DNA from 2 places in the Actinomadura sp. B10D3 genome. Region 2 is predicted to be linked to the other one. Evidence: riboswitches for the same ligand, from Rfam matches in the RefSeq annotation. Region 2 holds a riboswitch; the other holds the start of a gene.
What was found. Region 2 has a riboswitch for thiamine pyrophosphate ahead of thiO (glycine oxidase ThiO). Riboswitches for the same ligand answer to the same signal wherever they lie in the genome.

Region 1 (4,536 bases), on a different contig from region 2:
TCGGCGATGGTGGCGACGGCGGCGCGGCGGTCGCCGTCGGCCATCTCGTCCCACCGGTTGACCAGCGTGGACGCGAACCCCTGCACGACCGTGATCGGGGTGCGCAGCTCGTGACTGGTGGTGGCGAGGAACAGGTCCTTCGCCTCCTCCAGGGCCTTGGCCTCGGAGACGTCGCGGAAGTCGACGACCAGCTCGCCGGTCTCCTCGATCTCGGCGGCCAGCACGTTCAGCCAGGTGCCCGACTCCAGCCGGAACGTCAGCATCTCGCCGAGGGCCGGCATGTCGAACGGCAGCGGGCGCCCGATCGCGTCCTCCGGCGGGATGCCGGTCAGCGTGTGCGCGGCGGGGTTCCAGTGCCGGACGACGAGGTCGTGGTCGAGCACGGCGATGCCGTCCGCGCTGGAGTCGATCACCGCGCGCTCGTGCGCCCGCTGCCGGACGACCTCCGCGTAGGCGACGGCGTTGCCGACCGCGACCCCGGCGTGCCCGGCGAGCAGCTCCAGCAGCTCCAGCTCGGTGTGCCCGACCTTGCGCCCGGTGAACAGCGCGTACAGCGCGCCGTAGGGCCGGTTCTGCAGGTAGGAGAGCCCGAGCGCGATCGTGTGCAGGCCCGGCAGCTCCGACCAGATGAGGTCGCCGAGGCGCCGCTCGCCCGTCGCCAGCTTGACGGTCTTGCCCGACCGCAGCAGCTCGCCGACGAGGCTCGGCCGCAGCTCGGCGGACCGCCCGCGCATCCGCTCCGGCAGCCCGGACATGCTGACCAGCCGCAGCCGGTCGCCCTCGATCCGGACGAAGCCGCCCGCGTCGGCCCCGGTCAGCTCGATCAGCGCGGCGGTGATCCGGTCGAGCACGATGCCGAGGTCGAGCTCGGCGTTGAGGTCGGCGACGATGTCGTTGAGCCGCCGGACCAGCCGCGCCCGCTCGGTCATGCGGTGCTGGACGATCTCGTCGTCCTCGACCGGGTGGTACACCCCGACCCAGCCGAGCAGCGTCCCGTCCGGGTCCTTCAGCAGGCTGGTGTCGATGCGCACGTCGATGAGGCGGCCGTCGCGGTGGAACCGGCGCGTCGCGATCGAGATCTGCCCGCCGTCGCCGGCCCGGCGGGTGAGGAGCCGTTCCTGGACGGCGTTGTGCTCGGCCTTCAACTCGTCCGGGACGATCGGCGGCACGCGGCCGACCATGTCGGCGGCGGTCCAGCCGAACATGCGCTCGGCGGCCGGGTTCCACACCGTGACGCGGTGCCGCCGGTCCACGGCCACGATCGCGTCGGCGGCGCTCTCGATGACCGCCCGCGCGATGGGATCGTGGACGTGCTCGTACACGTCTGTCATGGTGCCACCGGACTCCGGCCCGACGCCGGGCAACGTGCGCCGAAAGTTTCTTCGGCGCCCCTCCACGCACGCAAACCTTACCGTTTGGTAAGCCTGCCGATGAGGAGGGCCGCGAGCCCGGCGACCAGGAACGACAGCAGGGACGCGCTCATCCAGCTCTGCGGCGTGAAGTGCAGCGCCTCCTGGACGTCCCGCCAGAGGCCGGCCCAGCGCTCGACCGTGCCGGGGTTGATGAGCTGGTAGACGACGAACCCGGCCGCCCAGGCGGCGATCATGCCCCAGCGGGACGGCGCCGTGCGCGAGACGTCCCAGCCGCCCCGCGCCCGGCGGCCGAGGAAGAAGTCGGCGGCGAGGACGCCGAGCATCGGCACGAACACCGACCCGATCAGCGACAGGAAGCCCGCGTAGTCGCCGATGTCCAGGGCGAGCGCGAGCACGGTGATCCCTACACCGAGCCCGACGCTCAGCACCCGGCGGTCCGCGCGCGGGAACAGGTTCTGGATCGACACGGCCGTGGAGTAGGTGTCGGCGAACGACTGGTCCGCCTCCCGCAAGACGAAGATCGCGAAGAACACCACCCCGAGCGTGGCGCCCAGGAACGGGTCGAAGACCTTCGTGGAGTCGCCCGCGACGAGGGCCAGCGCGAGCAGGCCCAGGACATACGCGACGATCTGCGTGACGGAGTAGCCCACGGCCGCGGCGCCGAACGCACCGCGCTCGGTCTTGGCGTGCCGGGTGTAGTCGGCGGCCACCGGCACCCAGGAGATCGACACCGCCAGCGCGGCATCGGCGCCGATCCAGAAGCCGCCCCACGATCCCTGCGTCAGGTCGGGGATCGGCTCGCGGAGGAGCTGGACGTAGAAGTAGACGAGCGCGACCGCCACGGCGACCGTCACGTACCGGCGCAGCAGCCGCACCGAGCCGAGGGGCCACACCGTCAGCACCGTCGTGATCGCTCCGGCGGCGACGACGTAGCCCCAGCGGGGCACCCCGTCCCACAGCTCGCGGGCGGCGTCCGCGATGACGATCAGCTCGAACGTCCCCCAGCCGACCAGCTGCGCGATGTTCAGCACGGTCGGCGCGTACGACAGCTTCGCGCCGAACAGGCCGCGCAGCAGCACCATCGCGGGCTGGCCGGTGCGGGTGCCCGGGACGGCGGCGAGGCCGAGCATCAGCCCGCCGAGGATCGTGCCGGCGGCCATGGCGACGATGCCCGCCATGATCGAGATGGTGGGCCGCCCGGCGGCGTCCGGCGCGAGGACGGTGTAGGCGCCGGAGAAGGCCAGGAGGCTGACGCCAAGGTTGGCCCAGAAGGCGCTCTGGTCCCAGAAGCCGAGGACCTTCGGGGCGGGTTCGTCGAGGGTGTAGGGGACCTCATTTTGCGGACGCGCGCCTTCGGGGCGCTTCTCGACGTCGGACGTCACGGGACACACTCCCTACGCCGGCATTACCCGGACAGGTTCATGCGGTCGGCGACGCCTGGAAGGCCGCCCTCTCAGCCCGGCTGTGGCCCGAGCTCCCGCGGGTTTCGGTCGGCCCCGATCGTACAGCCCCCAGCAATCCCCCAAAAGGGTGCATAGGGGTTCAATCGCGCGACCCGGCTCGCGCGCCGCGGATCAGGCGACGTACGGCTCGCCGTCCCCGGAGCCCTCCATCGGACGTCCCGCCTCGGCCCAGCCCTTCATGCCCCCGTCGACGTTCCTGGCCAGCCAGCCCGCCTGGTTCAGCGCTACCGTGACCTGCGCGGACCGCGCCCCGGAGCGGCAGATCACGTAGACCTCCCGGTCGCGCGGAATCTCCCCGGCGCGGTCGCCGAGCTGCCCCATGGGGATGTGGACCGCCTCGGGCGCGTGACCCGCGTCCCATTCGTGCTGTTCACGCACGTCCACCAGGTAGCCGTCCTGCGGGACGTCCGCGGCGACCACGGCCGGCACGTCTTCCCCGAAATTCATCACACCCCCATGGAACCGCGCGAAGCACCCCTGCGTCGAATCACGCATGCGGTATCGGACGCTCCTTTTCGCGGCGCCCGGGCTGGCCACGCTCCTGTCTCTGGCCGCCTGCGGCGACGAACAGGCCAACGGAAACCCCGCCGACAAGCCTTCGGGCACGACGTCCGTGCAGCCGTCCGGCACGCCGGCGGACTCACTCACCGTGGAGGTCAAGGCCTCGAAGGAGGCACCCGCCAAGACCTGGAAGCTGACCTGCGACCCACCGGGTGGCACCCATCCCAAGGCCGCCGACGCCTGCGCGGCCCTCACCAAGGCCAAGGAACCCTTCAAGCCCGTCCCCAAGAACCAGATGTGCACCAAGATCTACGGCGGTCCGGAGATCGCCACGGTCAAGGGCACCTGGCAGGGGAAGGAGATCGACACCCAGTTCACCCGAGCCGACGGCTGCCAGCTGCACCGCTGGACCGAGGTCGGGCCGCTCTTCGGCAGCGTGCCGAAGGTGCGCTGACACCACACATCCGCTGAACGAGCCATCCCCGTTCCGGTCTCGTTCACAACAGATCAGGGCCCGGCCGTCCGGCCGGGCCCTGATCTGTTCTGGATCGACCCGCTCTAGAACAGGCCGCCGATGCTGCCGTTCTGGGAGACGGCCGTGTCGAACGCGAGCGGGGCGCGGGGTGCGCGGGTGGCGCCTGCGGTGCCGGGTAGCCGCCCTGCTGGGGGTATCCGGTGGGCGGGTACCCGTACGCGGGCGGCGGCGCGGCGGGCGCACAGGGCTGCGCGGGGACGGCGGGGTGCGCGGGGGCGCCGGGATGGGACGGGTGGCCAGGGGCGTACGGCCCACCCGGGCCCGGCTGCGCGGGGTAGGGCGGGTAGCCCATGGCGGCTCCTGGGGGCGGGAGAACGTGATCGTCTCGCGCTACGATACGCCGCCGTTCTCTCCCGGCACGCGGCCTTTCGCGCGAAATGCCGGGCGGGCTACTTGAGCAGGCGGGACATGCGGCGGTCGGCGAGCGGCTTGCCGCCCGTCTGGCAGGTGGGGCAGTACTGGAGCGCCGAGTCGGCGAACGACACCTCGCGGATCGTGTCGCCGCAGACCGGGCACTTCTGGCCGGCCTTCCCGTGCACCCGCAGGCCGGTCTTCTTCTCGCCCTTGAGGTCCTGCGCCTCCAGGCCGCGCGAGCGCTCGACCGCGTCCCGCAGCGTGGTGACGATCGCCTCGTGCAGGACGGCCACGTCCTCGCCGGTGAGCG
Region 2 (4,536 bases):
ATGTTGAGGGTGGCGCCGGCCGGGGCGTGCGCGGCCTCGGAGACCAGCTGCCCGGAGAACGGCAGGCAGGCCACCGCGCCGATGGCGCACGCGAACGTGGTGAACTGCAGCGGCGAGGCGTGCCGCAGCGAGGGCTTCTGGCTCACGACGCCCGCCGCATAGGCGACGGCGGCGAACACGCACAGCAGCACCCCGCCGACGGACGAGCGCCCCTCGCCGGACATCGACAGCCCGACCACGGCGGCGCCGGCGAAGGAGACGGCCATGCCGGCCAGCAGCCGGGGCGGCAGGCCCTCGTTCAGCAGCCAGCCGCCGAGGAGCGCGATGAGGATCGGCCCGCTGTTGACGACGAGGGCGGCGGTTCCCGCGTCCACCAGCTGCTCGCCCCAGTTCAGGGCGACCATGTAGGCGCCGAACCACAGGATGCCCGCCGTGACGATGCCGGGCCACGCGCCCCTGGGCGGCAGCCCTTCGCGCCGGATGAGCAGGAGCGAGCCCAGCACCACCGACCCGGCGAGGAGCCGGCCGAGGGCAAGGGCGCCTGGGCTGTACTCGGCGCCCGCGCTGCGGATCGCGACGAACGCCGACGCCCAGCACACCACCGTGATCGTGGCGGCCGCCATCGCGAGCTTGTCGACGCGTCCGCTTTCCTGCTGCATGTCTCGCACCTTAGGTTCGGGTCGTTTCCATGAACACCGAAGCGACCTGCCGGGTTGCGGCACGGCCACCGGTGGACGGGCCCAGTCTCACGGTGCGGAGTGTTCAGGTCCAGCGAATACTTCTACAGGGGAACCTTTAGCGTTTCTAAGAGGTGGCGAGCCCGTCGAAGGGGGAGGACGCCTGGGCGTAGCGGCGCTTCGGGATCCGGCCGGCCAGCCGGGCGAGGCGCCCGGCCTCCACCGCGTGCCGCATCGCGGCGGCCATCCGAGCCGGGTGTCGCGCGCGGGTCACGGCCGTCGCGAGGAGCACGGCGTCGCAGCCGAGCTCCATGGCCAGAGCGGCGTCGGACGCGGTGCCGAGCCCCGCGTCCAGGATCACCGGCACGCCCGCCCGCTCGACGATCAGCTCGATGTTGTGCGGGTTGCGGATGCCGAGGCCGGAGCCGATGGGGGAGCCGAGCGGCATCACCGCGGCGCAGCCGATCTGCTCCAGGCGCTGCGCGAGGACCGGGTCGTCGCTGGTGTACGGCAGCACGGTGAACCCGTCGGCGACGAGCTGCTCGGCGGCCTCCACCAGCTCGATCGGGTCGGGCAGCAGCGTGTGCTCGTCCGCGATCACTTCGAGCTTCACCCAGGTCGTGCCGAGTGCCTCGCGGGCGAGCTTGGCCGTCAGGACGGCCTCCCCGGCGGTGAAGCAGCCCGCCGTGTTCGGCAGGACCCGGATCCCGCAGTCCGACAGGACGTCCAGCACCGAGCCGCGCGCGGACGGGTCCACCCGCCGCATCGCGACCGTGGTCAGCTCCGTCCCGGACGCGGTGAGCGCCTCTCGCAGCACCTGCATGCTGGGCGCGCCCCCGGTGCCCATGATCAGCCGGGAGCCGAGCTCGGTGCCCGCGATGACGAGCGGGTCGGTGGTCGTCGCCATGGTCAGCCTCCCTGCACGGCGGTCAGCACTTCGATGCGGTCGGAGTCGCGCAGCGCGGTCGCCTCCCATTCGGCGCGCCGGACGACCTCGTCGTTCAGCGCCGCCGCCACGCCGGTCGCGGCGGCGGTGACGGTCGCGACGACCTCGGCCACGCTCGCGCCGTCGGGCAGCTCGCGCGGCTCACCGTTGACGATCACCTTCATGCGGTCACCTCGGGGGAGAAGCGGTCGGGGGCGAACGGCCCGGCGACCTCGGGGACGGGCCGGTCCAGCAGCATCGCGGACAGGATGTCGGCGCTCACCGGGGTGAGCAGGACGCCGTTGCGGAAGTGCCCCGTCCCCACGAAGAGGCCGGGCAGCGCGGTCGGGCCCATCACGGGCGCGTTGTCGGGGGAGCCGGGACGCAGCCCGGCGGAGACCTCGGCGAACTCCAGCTCGGTGATGCCGGGCAGCAGCTCCCGGGCGTCCCGCAGCAGCTCCCAGAGCCCGCCGGCGGTCACGCGCGTGTCGAAGCCCAGCTCCTCCTGCGTGGCGCCGAGGACGACCTCGCCGTCGGCGCGCGGGACGAGGTACACCGACGAGCCCTTCACGAGCCCGCGGGTGGACCGCCGGAGGAACGGGGTGCGGCCGCGGAGCCGGATCACCTGCCCCTTCACCGGGCGGACGGGTGGAACGGTCCCGGGAGGCAGGCCGTCGAGGCCGTCCGACCACGGGCCCGCGGCCAGCAGCACCCGGTCCGCGCGGAGGACCGTCCCGTCGTCCAGCCGCACCCCGGTCGCCGCGTCGTGCTCGATCACGATCCCGGCCGCCCGCCGCAGGACGAGCCGGACGCCGAGCCGCTCGCCCGCGGCCAGCAGCGCCGGGGTGAGGCGGCGCGGGTCGATCGAGCCGTCCTCGGGGGCGAGCAGCCCCCCGCGCACGCCGGGCGCGAGCATCGGCTCCGCCCGCCGGCACTCCCGGCCGGACAGGGTCTCGACGGGGATGCCGAGGCTCTCCTGGAAGCGGCGGAGGTCGTCGAGGTAGGCCAGGTCGTCGGGGCCGAACGCGACCTCGATGATTCCGTCGGCGCGGTAGCCGGTCTCCAGGCCCGTCTGCTCCTCCAGTTCGGCGACGAACGCGCCGTAGCGGTCGCGGGACGCGAGGCCGAGCCGCAGCAATGGTTCTTCACCGTAGGTCAGCTCGCTGACCGGGGTGAGCATCCCGGCGGCCACCGACGAGGCGCCTCCGGCGGGTTCGGGGTCGACCAGGGTGACGGCGGCGCCGCCCGCGGCGGCCCGCCAGGCCGTGGCGAGGCCGATGACCCCGGCGCCGATGATGACGATCTCCATACGCGCTCCCTTCGCCGGCATGATCCGGATCAGGTCTGGCGGTCGGCGGCCCGTTCAGCCGCCCTCTCAGCCCGGTCGTACCGGACTCCCGCGGTCTGTGCTCTTGTGTCCGCCTCCTACCTTACGACCTTGAGGCCGCGCGCCTTCGCCTGGACAGGTGTCCACCCGGAATCCGGCGCCGGTTAGGGTTGCCTTCATGCAGAGGGTCATCGTCGTGGGTGGCGGGCTGGCCGGCGTGCGCGCCGTGGAGGCCCTGAGGAGCAGGGGCTACGAGGGCGCGCTCACCCTCGTCTCGGCGGAGCGGCACCGCCCCTACGACCGGCCGCCGCTGTCGAAGGCCGTCCTCGCGGGCGACTCCGACGACACGACGGTCGACGCCGACTGGGACGCGCTGCGCTGCGAGCTGCTGCTCGGCGAGCGCGCCACCGGCCTGCGGCTGGACGCCCCCGGACGCGGCGGCGCCGTCGCGTCCACGGCGGGCGACCTGCCCTTCGACGGCCTCGTGATCGCGACGGGGGCGGCACCGATCACCCTGCCCGGGGACGGCCGCCAGCACGTCCTGCGCACCATCGAGGACGCCCGCGACCTGCGGGCCCGGCTGACCCCGGGCGCCCGGATCGTGATCGTCGGGGCGGGCTGGATCGGGGCGGAGGTCGCCACCGCCGCGGCGAAGAAGGGCTGCCGCGTCACGGTCGCCGAAGCGGCCGACACCCCGCTCGCCAACGCTGTCGGGCCCGAGGCCGGCGCGCTGACCGCCCCCTGGTACGCCGAGGCCGGCGTCGAGCTGCGCACCGGCGTCAAGGCCACGGAGGTCGAGGAGGGCGGGCTCGCCCTCGCCGGCGGCGGCCGGATCGGCGCGGACGAGGTGGTCGTCGGCGTCGGCGTCCGGCCCGTCCTGGACTGGCTGGAGGGCTCCGGCCTGCTGCTGGAGCGCGGCGTGGTCACCGACGGCTCGTTCCGCGCCTACACGGGCGAGGAGGACCCCGCTTCGCTGCGCCCGGACGTCGTGGCCGTCGGGGACTGCGCGGCCTGGTGGTCGCGGCGGTACGGCCGGCGGCTCCTCGTCGAGCACTGGGACACCGCCCTCAACGCCCCCGACGTGGCCGCCGCGACCCTCCTCGGACAGGACGCCGTCTACGACGCCGCCCCCTACTTCTGGTCGGAGCAGTTCGGCCGGATGGTCCAGTACGCGGGCAACCACGCCGCGGCCGAGCGGCTCGTCCACCGGGGCGACCCGGCCGGACCGAAATGGGCCGTGGCGTGGCTGACCGGCGACCGCCTCGACGCGATCCTCACCGTCGGCAGGCCCCGCGACCTGGTACAGGCGAGGCGGGTGATCGCCGCCGGGACGCCCGTGGACGCGGAGGCGATCGCCGACCCGGACGTGCCCGTCAAGCAGGTCGTTCGGCGTTAGCGATCGGCGAGGAAACTTAACGGTTGTGCAGGGGGTTTGAGGGTTTCGAAGGCGTGGTAGCAAGGGGGCGTGACGCAGATGCACGCAACCGTTGACAGCGCACTCGACCCCCGGACCGACGCCCTCGCCGGCGAATGGCTCTCCCTGAAGGAGACCGCCGACCGTCTCGGGATCAAGCCCAACCGGATCAAGCAGCTCATCAGCGAGCACC

Region 1: it holds a riboswitch for thiamine pyrophosphate, as region 2 does, so the genes downstream of both, ABGB11_RS03275 (cytosine permease) here and thiO (glycine oxidase ThiO) in region 2, are expected to answer to the same signal.

Annotation. Positions count from the first base shown of each region.
Region 1 covers NZ_JBDPLY010000002.1:29,912-34,447, forward strand. The annotation lists gene ABGB11_RS03270 (PAS domain-containing protein) at 1-1,331, opposite strand, end outside; gene ABGB11_RS03275 (cytosine permease) at 1,409-2,755, opposite strand; TPP riboswitch at 2,748-2,864, opposite strand; gene ABGB11_RS03280 (rhodanese-like domain-containing protein) at 2,948-3,283, opposite strand; gene ABGB11_RS03285 (SSI family serine proteinase inhibitor) at 3,330-3,791, shown strand; gene ABGB11_RS03290 (DNA-formamidopyrimidine glycosylase family protein) at 4,262-4,536, opposite strand, start outside.
Region 2 covers NZ_JBDPLY010000003.1:165,100-169,635, forward strand. The annotation lists gene ABGB11_RS06880 (DMT family transporter) at 1-659, opposite strand, end outside; gene ABGB11_RS06885 (thiazole synthase) at 805-1,584, opposite strand; gene thiS (sulfur carrier protein ThiS) at 1,587-1,787, opposite strand; gene thiO (glycine oxidase ThiO) at 1,784-2,911, opposite strand; TPP riboswitch at 2,901-3,013, opposite strand; gene ABGB11_RS06900 (FAD-dependent oxidoreductase) at 3,108-4,325, shown strand; gene ABGB11_RS06905 (Rv2175c family DNA-binding protein) at 4,404-4,536, shown strand, end outside.